3 regions of the Mucilaginibacter sp. A5337 genome follow, and region 2 is predicted to be linked to each of the others. Evidence: riboswitches for the same ligand, from Rfam matches in the RefSeq annotation. Region 2 holds a riboswitch; each other region holds the start of a gene.
What was found. A riboswitch is a leader RNA that binds a small molecule or an ion and turns the genes downstream of it on or off. The one in region 2 is predicted to bind S-adenosylmethionine.
Positions count from the first base shown of each region.

Region 1: another riboswitch for S-adenosylmethionine. It lies ahead of AC59JO_RS07645 (O-acetylhomoserine aminocarboxypropyltransferase/cysteine synthase family protein); the one in region 2 lies ahead of AC59JO_RS12555 (transmembrane 220 family protein).
Region 3: another riboswitch for S-adenosylmethionine. It lies ahead of AC59JO_RS20200 (peroxiredoxin family protein); the one in region 2 lies ahead of AC59JO_RS12555 (transmembrane 220 family protein).

Region 1 covers NZ_JCAWEC010000002.1:670,997-675,259, forward strand. Annotated here, with positions in the region: gene AC59JO_RS07635 (homoserine dehydrogenase) at 1-147, opposite strand, end outside; gene AC59JO_RS07640 (homoserine O-acetyltransferase family protein) at 147-1,202, opposite strand; gene AC59JO_RS07645 (O-acetylhomoserine aminocarboxypropyltransferase/cysteine synthase family protein) at 1,292-2,611, opposite strand; SAM riboswitch class I at 2,856-2,966, opposite strand; gene AC59JO_RS07650 (hypothetical protein) at 3,092-4,252, shown strand; gene AC59JO_RS07655 (trans-sulfuration enzyme family protein) at 4,249-4,263, opposite strand, start outside.
Region 2 covers NZ_JCAWEC010000003.1:609,703-613,965, reverse strand. Annotated here, with positions in the region: gene AC59JO_RS12565 (DUF72 domain-containing protein) at 1-246, opposite strand, end outside; gene AC59JO_RS12560 (SDR family oxidoreductase) at 375-1,136, opposite strand; SAM riboswitch class I at 1,741-1,855, shown strand; gene AC59JO_RS12555 (transmembrane 220 family protein) at 2,159-2,560, shown strand; gene AC59JO_RS12550 (transglutaminase-like domain-containing protein) at 2,932-3,780, opposite strand; gene AC59JO_RS12545 (proteasome-type protease) at 3,785-4,263, opposite strand, start outside.
Region 3 covers NZ_JCAWEC010000005.1:714,791-719,053, reverse strand. Annotated here, with positions in the region: gene AC59JO_RS20205 (peroxiredoxin family protein) at 1-438, opposite strand, end outside; gene AC59JO_RS20200 (peroxiredoxin family protein) at 470-1,789, opposite strand; SAM riboswitch class I at 2,012-2,123, opposite strand; gene AC59JO_RS20195 (hypothetical protein) at 2,223-2,411, opposite strand; gene AC59JO_RS20190 (protein-disulfide reductase DsbD domain-containing protein) at 2,554-3,000, opposite strand; SAM riboswitch class I at 3,198-3,306, opposite strand; gene AC59JO_RS20185 (family 2A encapsulin nanocompartment shell protein) at 3,452-4,263, shown strand, end outside.

The DNA.
Region 1 (4,263 bases), on a different contig from region 2:
ATGCGCCGGTAAAGAACGTTTTTTATTTGGATCCTTAATAGCAAACTTTACTATCTCGATATTTAAATGCTTTGTTTTGATGATATCATATAGGCCCTGGCCTACAACTCCAAATCCGAAGAGGCCGATATTTAACTTTTTACTCATTACGCTGTACGTTGCAGTTCTATAATTTTTCCTTTTACATCCGTTTTAAAAAACGATGTAAATATGTTTGTTAATGCTTCTGTTTCAATTAAAAATCCGTCGTGCCCATAAAACGAATCCAGTTCGGCAAAGGCTGCTTTAGGGATATGTCTGAACAGATATTGCTGCTCTTCAATAGGGAATAACACATCAGATGAGATCCCGATAACCAATGTTTTTGCCTTAATCAGGCTTAATGCTTTATCAACCCCGTTACGGCCGCGGCCTACATTGTGCGAGTCCATCACTTTTGTTAAATACCAATAGCTATAGGCATTATAACGGTTTACCAATTTCTCGCCCTGATAATTTTGGTATGATGATGAGCGGAATCCGTCCTTAACGTCATCACTTTCTTCCTGTTGGGTAATGCCGTAGGTTTTATAAGTACGATAACTTAGCAGCGCGATACTGCGGGCTGCTTTTAAGCCTTTTTGGCCGCCTTCCGGTGTATTGCCATAAAAAGTACGGTCGGCACTAATGGCTAAACGTTGCGACTCGTTAAAAGCTATGCCCCAAGGCGAGTGCTTGGCATTGGTTGCTATCAGGATAAGGTTTTTAATCCGCTCCGGCTCAATAATAGCCCATTCCATAGCCTGCTGACCACCCAATGAACCACCAATCAATACACTGATATTATTGATGTTCAAATGCTGGGCAAGCAACTGGTGCGCTTTAACCATATCCCGTGTAGTAAACTGGGGATAGGAAAGATAATAAGGCTGGCCGGTAACCGGGTTAATGCTCAGCGGACTTGTAGTACCATAAGGAGAACCCAAAATATTGGCGCAAACTATAAAGTGCTCTTCCGGGTTAAAAAAATAACCCTCACCAATAAGCCCTTTCCACCAGTCAAACACGTCGCTATTAGCAGTAAGCGCATGGCAAACCCAAACAACGTTATTTTTTTCTTTATTTAACCGGCCATAAGTATGAAAGCCTATCTCTAAACCTTCAATTGTGCGGCCCGATTCAAATTCAAAAGTATCAGTGTATTTAAATATCTCTGCGTTCATTCTGTTATTTGTTATTTCAGGTGCAACCGGTATTTCCGGCTGCAACCTGCAATAACGTTTACTATATCACTTAAAAAAACTATACATTGTTAAACTAACTCACCCTCGCTTTGCTTAATTTTTGCAAAAGCCTGTTCAAAATCGGCTTTAATATCATCAATATGTTCAATACCAACAGCCACACGTAATGAAGCAGGTGTAACACCGGCAGCTAATTGTTCTTCGTCAGATAATTGCTGATGCGTGGTTGCCGATGGTTGGATGATGAGTGTTTTTGCATCGCCAACATTGGCCAAATGACTTACCAGTTTAAGGTTATTGATCAACCGGCTGGCCTGCTCTTTATTACCCTTGATCTCGAACGACAATACACCGCCAAAACCGTTCTTTAAATATTTTTTAGCCAGGTCATGGTATGGCGATGATTCCAGTCCCGGATAATTTACGCTTGCCACCTGCGGGTGCTGCTCCAACCATTTAGCTAATTGCAGGGCATTGTCAACATGGCGCTGTACACGTAATGAAAGTGTTTCCAGTCCCTGTATATTCAACCATGAATTAAATGGAGCTTGTGACGGGCCGAAATCCCTCAAGCCCTCAACACGTGCACGAATAATAAACTGGATATTACCAAACGGCCCACCGATGCCAAAAACATCGTTAAAGATCAGGCCATGATAACCTTCAGACGGTTCGGTAAATTGAGGGAATTTGCCATTGCCCCAATTGTAATTGCCGGCATCAATAATAACGCCGCCAATACTTGTACCATGCCCGCCAATCCATTTAGTGGTTGACTCAACAACCACGTTGGCACCATGCTCAATAGGGCGGAAGAGGTAACCACCCGCACCAAAAGTATTATCAACAATCAGCGGCAGATCATGTTTTTTGGCAACTTCGCTAACCTTTTCAAAATCAGCAATGGTAAAACCCGGGTTGCCGATGGTTTCCAGGAAAATAGCTTTTGTTTTATCGTCAATAAGCGCCTCGATATTAGCTGCTGTATCGTCTTTAGCAAAACGCACATCAATACCCAAACGTTTAAATGCTACTTTAAACTGGTTATAAGTACCGCCGTACAGGAAAGGGGAGGTAACAAAGTTATCACCCACCTGCAATATATTATTCAGGGCAAGGAATTGCGAGGCCTGGCCTGATCCTGTAGCCAGCGCAGCCACACCGCCCTCTAAAGCCGCGATGCGTTTCTCAAACACATCGGTTGTAGGGTTCATGATGCGGGTATAGATGTTACCAAACTCCTTTAATGCAAATAAGTTTGCGCCATGCTCGGCACTGTTAAATACGTAAGAAGTGGTTTGGTAAATGGGCACTGCGCGTGAACCTGTTGTTGGATCAACTTCCTGACCGGCATGTAATTGTAAGGTTTCGAATTTTAAGGCAGACATAGTTGTAAATTTTTAAATGTGTTTAATTTAGATTTTTAATGTTAAGATGGATTTAGTATGCCGGTTAAGATAACCGGTTAACCACACACGCGTTTTTCAGAGAGATGAAAAAGAGCGTGTTAAGCATCAACAGCAGCAACACATACAAATACAGCCAATAGGGGAGCCAATATATTGTACGTTACCGTTTGCGGTGTAAAAAGTGTTGCGTTGCGTAAATTTAATTAAACTTTTCATGGTTATAAATTTATATTCCCCGGTGTTATTTGCCGGGACAGGAATTGGCACCTTCTTCAACATTGAAGGGTTGCCAGCGGGTCATTGAGCCTGATCTCTCGCCGCTTCTTTATAAATCAAAACCCGAACTACGTGCGGAGTATTGATCGACCTTGGTATTGCTACCAAATAATGTTGCGAATATAAGGGATTATGGGATAATGCACCAAATTTTATTTTCGAAAGCTGCATTTATTAATACAAATGAAAACTTTATACCTTAGCAGATATTTTTTATGCCTATCCCTTATGCAGGAAACTATGCTTCGAAAATCATTTATAATCGTTCTGTTTTTATCTATTTTTTATACAGAGGGTTTTGCGCAAATAGATAATTCTACTCTTTCGAAAAAAGTAATTGTAAATAATATCTGTTTGTGTCAAACTACAATTGCTGATTTAAAAAAGTCAGATTCGGACTTGAAAGACACGGTGCTTGAAGAAATGGATTTGAACGCCGTTTGTGTCGGAAATGATCCGAGATATATCGCAGGTAGCGGATATTCAACGTCAAAATATCCTGGAATGATATTCCAGCAAGATCAAAAAAATGACCTTATCAGCAAAATCAGGCTGACTAAAGCATTTGCTGGAAAACTACCTGACGGAAAGGAAATTGATCTTAGTAAGTTATTACTTAAGGACTTGTTTAAACTATATCCTGCATTTAAGGAGCAATGGTACACGAGAGGCTGTTCTGATTATTGGAATTTCTCTAACGACACTATTTCTTTTTATGTTAAGATAGATTCGGCCAAAAAATCAGTATTCCCGATAGATGAAGCGTATTATATGGATAAGCCTGTGGAAGCAGCTGATTTAATATTGTCTTGTCACGGGGCAGTAAAGGAAGATACTCAACAGTATGTTACAGGTGAGACTGAAAACAACGAACCTGTATATTTTATTGACAGTGTGCGCGTAACCGGGGAAGGCCTAAACAAGTTAAATAGTAATGATGTAGCCACGGTTTCTGTTTACAGGGGTGCAAACGCAATAATAAAATATGGCCGCGAAGCGAAATATGGACTAATTTATATAGAAACTAAAAAATTTGATATTCACCGGTTTCAAAACTATTTTAAATCGAAATCTGCTGATTACACCAGGCTAATTTCCACACCAGCAAACGCCCCCAAGATCCAATACATTCTTAATAAAAAGGTACTGACCAATAATTACGAAGGTAATTTAGCTGGGATAAATGATAAAATATTCAAGGGGCTCATAATTATAAACAAGCGTCAGCTTATGAAACAATATGGGGTCACGAATAAAGATTATGGTGTAATAATTACTGCCGATATACCGGTTAATTCATTTAATAAAGACAAGGAAAAGGAACAAGAAAAAAACAAGCACTAAGCCAAAGCCTG
Region 2 (4,263 bases):
AGTAGCGTTAAGCTCAATACAATCAAAGTGCTTAACGTATTCATCTAAAAAATTAGCGTCTTTGGTTTTTAGGGGATAGATCTTACCAATCCATTCCTTGCGTCCCCACTTAGCGCAGCCAACATGCACCTGCAGGGGCATATCACTTTTTGCGGCGGCAAGGGCATCAACAGTTATCTGCGGATCGGCCGGCAAGGTAAAATCAACCCTTGCTAATTCTTCGTCCGTTACTCTACCAAATTCCATATTGCTTTTTTGCGGGAAAGATACGGTTTTGATTAATTAGGTGAGTAGTTGATGAATTGATTAAGTGAGTGGTTATTTGATCAACATTAAACCTAATCAACCACTCTCCCAATCAACTACTCACTAAACTACAAGAACATCCCACCTGAAGCTTCAATACGCTGAGCATTGATCCAGCGGGCATCCTCCGTGCATAAAAATGCGACCACACCGCCTATATCATCGGGTTGTCCCACCCTACCTAAAGCGGTAAATTGCGCCATCCTTTCTTCCAAACCCGGATGCGAGTCGAACGCTGCCTTGGTAAAGTCGGTTTGAATAATACCGGGAGCCACAACGTTTGCGGCTATACCGCGACTACCCAATTCTTTTGCAAGATACTTGGTGAATACTTCAATAGCTCCTTTCATTGAGGCATAAGCGGCATATCCCGGAGTTGAAAAACGGGCCAAACCGGTCGAAAAATTAATGATCCGGCCACCATCAGCAATTACGGTTAAACTCTTCTGCGTTAAAAAGTAAACGCCTTTAAAATGCACGTTAAACAGGTTATCAAAATCCTCTTCAGTAGTTTGTGCAAATGGCGAGGCAGCATCAATACCCGCATTATTGACCAGGAAATCAAAGGTATCCCGGCTCCATTTTTCGTTGAGGGTTGCTTTTAGTGTTGCAATAAAAGCATCGAAGGTGGATACAATACCTGTATCCAGTTGCAAAGCAGCAGCTTTTTGGCCCATCGATTCTATTTCGGCAACAACGGCTTCAGCTTCTTCTTTTTTACTGCGATAAGTTACTATAACATCGATCCCTTTTTGGGCGATGTGCTTAGCAGCGTTTTTGCCTAAGCCACGGCTGCCACCGGTTATCAATGCAATTTTATTTGTTCCCATTGTTGATGTTTTTTAATGTTTTAACAATACAAAGATGCGATGGTTGGTGAATAAAATTATGGTGACTACTTCAGATTAAATGGTGACCATTTCAGTTTTTTTATTCAGATTGACTACTAAAAAGTAAAAGCGAAGGGACTGACAATTCCTTCTCCATGGGAGCTACTGTGTATAAATATCTTGATGATTTTATTATTAATTGAAAAACGATGTCATTTCGAACGAACCACGGGGAGGATTTGTGCATCAGCGGGTGAGGAGAAATCTTATACGCCCTGCTTTTAATCGCGTAACTATGCATATCGTAAAAGATTTCTCACCCTTCCCCCGCTATTTCCCACCCTTCAAGGGCTCGAAATGACATTTTTTAGCTGAACAGATGTGTACACAAAGTAGCCCCCATGGAGAGGGAATCGCACAGCCCGAACTCTTAAAACCGTCTGACTGTCTTTTCAGCAGACATCATAACCAACTAATCATAAATTTATCTCCCTCAAAATCAACACCGAACAAATAAAAATTAAATTAAACTACTTAAACCATAGGAATTATATAATTTATTTTTACATTTGCACTGTCAACAACGACAAAGCGTTCTTTTTATAACTTATCAAGAAAGACTGAGGGAAAGGCCCAAAGACGTCTTAGCAACCTGTACATCCGCATAATGTAAAAGGTGCTAATTCCTGCTCCTGTGCAAAACGGGAGAGAGATAATTATATCTACACCCCACAACCGATCTGATTAAGTGATTTTTTTCTATAATTTTCAAGTCGCGTGACCGAGAGGATAGGTGGGGGTCCGCAATACCCTAAACGGCAGTTCGAATCTGCCCGCGACATCAAATTTTCCAAATAGTTCTTCATCTCATATTTCCTGAATCTGCTTTTGCTGAAATCAAGCCGCACAAAAACTATTTTTCGCCCTTTAAAAAGTGCAAACTAAATTCATATATTTAGCATTGCTTAACCTGCATTTAAGCAAGATAAACCAGCGTAAATTATTGCAATTGCTTTTTACTTATGAAAATCTTCAACATTGTATGGGTTGTACTTTTTATCATTTTTGCGGGTTTACAATATAACGATCCCGACCCATACCTTTGGATGCCCATTTACCTGTATTGCGCCTGGTTTTGCTATCTGGCTGCTAAAAAGGAATATTACCCTATTGGTTACGCAGCAGGCATTGCCATTTTTACAGGTTACGCCATTTACAAAATATTTGACAATAATGGCCTTATTGATTGGTTTGAATATCACCACGCCGAAAGCCTTGTGCAAACCATGAAAGCCGAAAAGCCATGGGTTGAAGAAGTACGCGAATTTTTTGGTTTACTAATTTGCGTGGCTGTGCTTGCAGCTAATTGGGTTTATGGTATAAAGCAAAATAAAAAAGTACCGGTTAAAAAGGGGAAGCGGTAAAGCTATATAAGGGTTTATTACAAAATAACATCAAATAAAAAAATCGTCATTGCGAGTGACCACCAGGGAATCCCCGGAAAAAATCGTAATGACGTGCAAAATACGTTTTAGAGATGGCGCGCTGGGCCGCGTTAGGGATTGCAGTGAAAAGCCCGGAGCGTGTGCGGGTTTGTGTGTGGGCAAAGCGAGGACTTGTAACGGAAAGCCCGGGCCGCAGGCAACGCCCATGTTATAAAATCCGCCAAAAAAACACCTAATAATCAACAACTTACAGACAAGTCATTATAAACAACGAATTGTAGATACTATTTTCTTTAAGTTCAAGCCCAATTTTTGTTGCCAACATACAGACTTCCTTTTTAATACTTCCTTTACAAATACGACAATCCTCTAAATTCTCCATCACCATAATAAAACGGCTCAAAGCTATCTTCGGCAAGCTCGCAGCTTACCTGCATAGTGGTAAATGTAACATCACCAAAAATATTGGCTATGGCCGAGTCGGCAGCATCATGGCCTGTAGCTATTTTAATGAGGCCATTTAAAGGCACTAACCGCGTTGCATCAAAAAGGATCCATTTGCCACCCAGATATGCCTCAAAGCAGGCATGAAAATCGGCAGGTTTAAGATGATAAGCATAGCCCGTAAAATAGCGGGCCGGTATAGTTAAGGCCCTGCAAAGGGCTATGCCCAGGTGCGCAAAATCACGGCAAACGCCGGCTTGTTCAGTCACCGTATCAAAAGCCGATGTTTGTGAATTGGTTGAACCGCTTAAGTATTGTACGTTTTTATGAATCCAGTTGGTTAATTCAACCACCTGCTCAAAGGGGTTAGTAATATGCCCGAACATATTGTGTGCGAGGCGGTATAACTTATCCGACTGGCAATAGCGGCTCGGGTTAAGATAAGGCAGCACCGGCGAAGGCAATTCAGAAACGTGGGTTTCCTGCAAATGACCAAAATCTGCTACCTCATAGCAATTATCGATGGTAGCCTTATAGGTGACTTTAATGTTGGGGATATCAGCGCTTACATCAAAACGCACTAATCGGTTTTCGCCCTGCAGGGTTTGCAATTCCTCAAACCTTATATAGGGTTCTAATTCAAACTCTTCACTTATTACCGTTTGATTTGTGCTCCTTAAAGCATGTATATTTAAAATCAATGTGCCCGGCGACCGTACTATATATTCCATTTGGGAAAACACATCGAATTTCATACTATCAGCCTTCTGTTTTTATTTCTTCTAATTTATTAAATGTGGCATCCATCCAGTCTTCCGAAATATGGTCGAGCGCCAGTTTAAGCTCCTCGGCCCATTGGGTTGAGATATGCTCCAGATCTTGTTTGTTATAACGTTGCTCAACAATATTGAAGCTATCCCTTTTATAAACAGCAACATCTATCGGAAAATCGACATTATTTGAACTTACCCTTGTTGAATCGAACGAAAGGAAACCCGTTTTCAATGCTAATCTCAAGCTCGAATCCTCATCAAGGATCCGGTTCAGGATAGCCTTACCGTGGCCCGAGTTACCGATAACTACATAGGGTGCTCCCTGCCCTAACTCAACCCAGTTTCCTTCGGGATAAAGCAAAAAAAGTTTATGCTCATCATCATCACGCAATTGCCCGCCTATAATGGTGTTCAGGTCGAACCTTAAGCCCGAAGCATCAAGAGATTCCTTATCTTCCTGGGCAG
Region 3 (4,263 bases), on a different contig from region 2:
CGGGGCAACATCTTTACCGGGTTCAACAAAACGATAGCTTTTACCGTACTCGGCAGTGAAGGGTAATGAATTGCCCCTAAAGCCCGGTACCAGGCTGCGGTATTCGCCGCTTAGCGTACCGTCATCTTCCACTTTGGCCACAAGAGCGGCGTCGTAAGTATTCATTTTAATAAATACCGAATCTCTGCCGACCTGCTTTACATGAAAATTATCACGGCGCGAGCCATTTAGCAGCGTAAATACCGCATGCTCCGCATCTTTACCTTTAAGCTCGAAATTGAACGGCACTTTGGTTTCGGCCACGGTGAACACGCCGCGCCATACGCCTTCTTTGATAAATTTCACCGGCGGATTTTTGTCCGCCGCGTGCACGGTACCGGCCAGCAACAAACCAGCCGTCAGGCATTTGAATGAGGTGATTAAATTGAGTGTTTTCATTTGATAAATTATAGGATTAGTTGATAGTAGCTTATTTACCTTGATGTGCAGGCTGATCAACAACAGCGGCTGTTTCAGGTGCCGGTTCGGCAATCAGTTCGTCTAACAGTTTGTTGAATTTCTTTTCGTAATCTTCGTGGTATTTGCCGGTAACTGTGCCGGTGTAACCAGTGTAAATCTCCCTTACATCACCTTTTCTGTCGATAATGATGGTTGTAGGGAAAGCGATGAATTTGTTAAGTGCCGGAAGCTTTTGCGAAACCAGTTTTTTATCGGCCAAACCACCGAAAGCGATGTCGTAATTGATGGCGTATTTATCGCGTAACTTACCTAAAGTGTATTTGGCATACTCCAGGCTGTCTTTTTGTTCGAAGCCCAAAGCGATAGCTTCTACTCCACGCTGATGGTTTTTATTGAACCAGGGCGACAGGAACACGGTTTGATCTGTACAGTTAGGGCACCATGTACCGATGATCTCCACGATAACTACTTTGCCTTTGTACTTATCATCGCTTAACGATACCTGTTTACCATCAATCCCCGGGAAAGAAAAATCAAGCTTTTTATAGCCCTCTTTCAAAAAAGTAAGCTTATAAGGATCCGGCAGCTCAACTTCGGCCTTTTTGGTAGCATCGAACTTCAGGTTTTTGTAGATGCCGAAACCCTGTTCGCCGCTTAATGAGCCATCAGCGTTGATTTTACCTTTAATAATAAACGGGCTTGGGCCGGTGAAACCGCTTAACGCAAATTCGTCGCCTTGCACGGTGCCTTCCAGTTCGCGGGTATCACCTACTACAGTCATTACCACGCCGGTAAGTTTATTGCCTTTTTGTTTTAGCAGGGCGATAGATGCAGGGACGGCCTCTTTACTGTAGGTTTTAATTTCCCATTTACCGCTCAGGTCGGCTGTTGGGGCAACATCTTTACCCGGTTCAACAAAACGGTAGGTTTTGCCATATTCAGCAGTAAAGGGTAACGAATTGCCTCTGAAACCGGGGACCAGACTGCGATATTCACCCGTTAACGAACCATCGTCTTCCACTTTTGCAACCAACGCTGCATCATAGGTATTCATTTTAATATACACCGAATCTTGCCCGATCGATTTTACATGGAAATCGTCACGGCGTGAACCATTAATGAGGGTAAATGTGGCATGCTCTGCATCTTTACCTTTCAGTTCAAAATTGAATGGTACTTTAGATTCGCTTACCGTGAACTCGCCGCGCCATTTACCTTCTTTAATAAACTTTGGTTTAGGGCCGTCGTGCGCTGAGGCTACAGCAACACCTCCCAGTAAAAAACTAACAGAAAGCAATTTAGCTTTAGAGAAGTAGTTTGTGATTTTCATTTTTATAAGTTTTAATTGTTGTTAATTAAGCTCCACGGCTAAAAATTTGACACAAAGAATCCCCCCGGCCCGGTTAATGCCAATAAAAAAGAGCAGTAAATTTCAGGGGACTGGTTTTTGTTTAAAACCAAAAGGCGTACTGAACCAAACAGCAACATCGCTTAATAACGACAGACTGCAGGTGTAGATACGGATACTTTAATGTGTTCATGGTTTTTAGTTAATTTATATTCCGGCAGCAAAATCGCTATCGGAAAAAGTTTAGCACTTATTTCATTGCTGAAAAGTTGCTATAAGATCATCGAGACTTCCTCTCCCTTATTCTTTATAAATCAACTAATTAATGGTGGGGTTAATTAGAATGCTGTAAAGATAGCAATAAATATGATAAATGCAATAAAATCTATAGATTTAGTAGAATATTTTTAATTATTTATACTTTTATTAATTTCTTATCTTGTAAAGGATTAACATCCTGGTCTGTACAGCACACGCCTGTTTTACCACCATAGCAAAGCAACGCACTTAGTACAGCCAGGATGTTGATCTTATTCAGGATCAATTTCCGGTATAAACTGCGCGAATTAAAAACAATGGTAACTACAGAAAAGGATGCCACCATTCTGTACGCGGGCTTTAGTGATAGAACTCAATTTCGGTTTCATGGTATTTGTTTTTGTTGCATGCCCAAGGTTTGTACCCGGCCGCAAACACTTAACAGATCAATTTGGTGGCTAATGAACTGTTAAACTATGTTAATGTTTTTATTTAACCGGGATGCTAAATTCCACATCCTCGGGCGGCAAACATTGTTGGTTACTGCATACCATATAATTTAGGGTACCGTTAACAGACGCCTGCCCGTTTTTAAGCTTTACCTTTTGCTGAAAGATAACCGACTGCTCAAAATACTGCACATTCATACTGAATGCCTTTTCGTACTTGCTAACCGACTTAGGTTCTGATGTATTGCCGTTCAATATATAATCATCACTTTTATCAAATCTGAACGAGGTTTTTACAGGCCCGCCATCAGCTACGTTTTGCGAGTAAATGTGCCAGCCTTTATCAATAGTTGCTTTTATAAAAACAATAGCCTGCTCCTTATTGACCTTCTTTGCCGCGTACGACCATTTTACCGGTGCCAGGATCTGCGGGTAAGCAACCGTGCCGATAATGGAGGTTAAAGCTGTAAGTATGATTTTTTTCATTTGTTATAGATAGATGTTGTTTTTGTTGATAGCCTAACAGGTAAACGATCAGCAACAACAATTATCTATAGAGCAGGTATTGATCAAGTTTTTTAAAATTTTAGTGTATAAGCAGGTTTTCATCTCTTTTCTTGTTTTTCATTTTCAATAAAACTTACCTGGAAAAGAGCTGTGGAGATATTGGTAAAACCTGTAGCATCTTATCTTTCTCCTTTACAGGAGCAGGAATTAGCACCTTTTACATATTGGTTGTACAGGTTGCCAAGACTTCATGGGGCCTTTCCCTCCGTCTTTTCTGGATAAGTGTTAAAGAACTGATGATGCAAACATACGATAAAATCTATAAATCCTATAGATTTTATATAATTTATTTTTTATCATTGCAACGCAGGTGTTAAACATTGACAAAGCACCACCAAATCAGCTTAAATACTTATTCATTTATCTAAAAATGCCCGATCAAAAACCAAAACAAACAGCCCTTGGCGATGTAGCAGCCAGGCAGTTGGCCGTAGCCACCCGTACCGTTCCGCAATTATCAACCATTACCCCGCGTTGGTTAACTCATTTATTAAACTGGATCCCTGTTGAATCGGGTGTTTACCGCTTAAATAAGGTTGTTGATGCCAATAATGTGGAGGTTGATTGCTCAAACCGAGATGAGCGCGAACTGCCGTCAACTTATGTTGATTACGAAGAAAATCCACGCGAGTACAACCTGAGCGCTGTAAATACAGTATTAGATGTACACACCCGCGTATCTGATCTGTACAGCAAACCTTACAACCAGATCAGCGAGCAGCTGCGCCTTACCATCGAGATCGTTAAGGAACGCCAGGAAAGCGAGCTGATCAACAATACCGAATATGGTTTGCTGAGCAGCGTAGCACCATCTCAAAAAATAAAAACAAGGCTTGGCCCTCCTACCCCTGATGATTTGGACGAGCTGATCACCAAAGTTTGGAAAGAGCCAGGGTTTTTCTTGCTGCACCCTTTGGCTATAGCTGCTTTCGGTCGTGAATGTACCCGCCGTGGTGTACCGCCGCCAACCGTTTCCTTATTTGGTTCGCAGTTTATTACCTGGAGAGGTATTCCGCTTATCCCTTCTGATAAATTACCTATCGTTAACAACAAATCTAAAATTATCCTTTTACGCACCGGCGAGAGCCGTCAGGGCGTGGTTGGCCTATTCCAGCCGGGCTTACCGGGCGAGCAATCACCAGGTTTATCAGTGCGGTTTATGGGCATTAATAATAAAGCCAT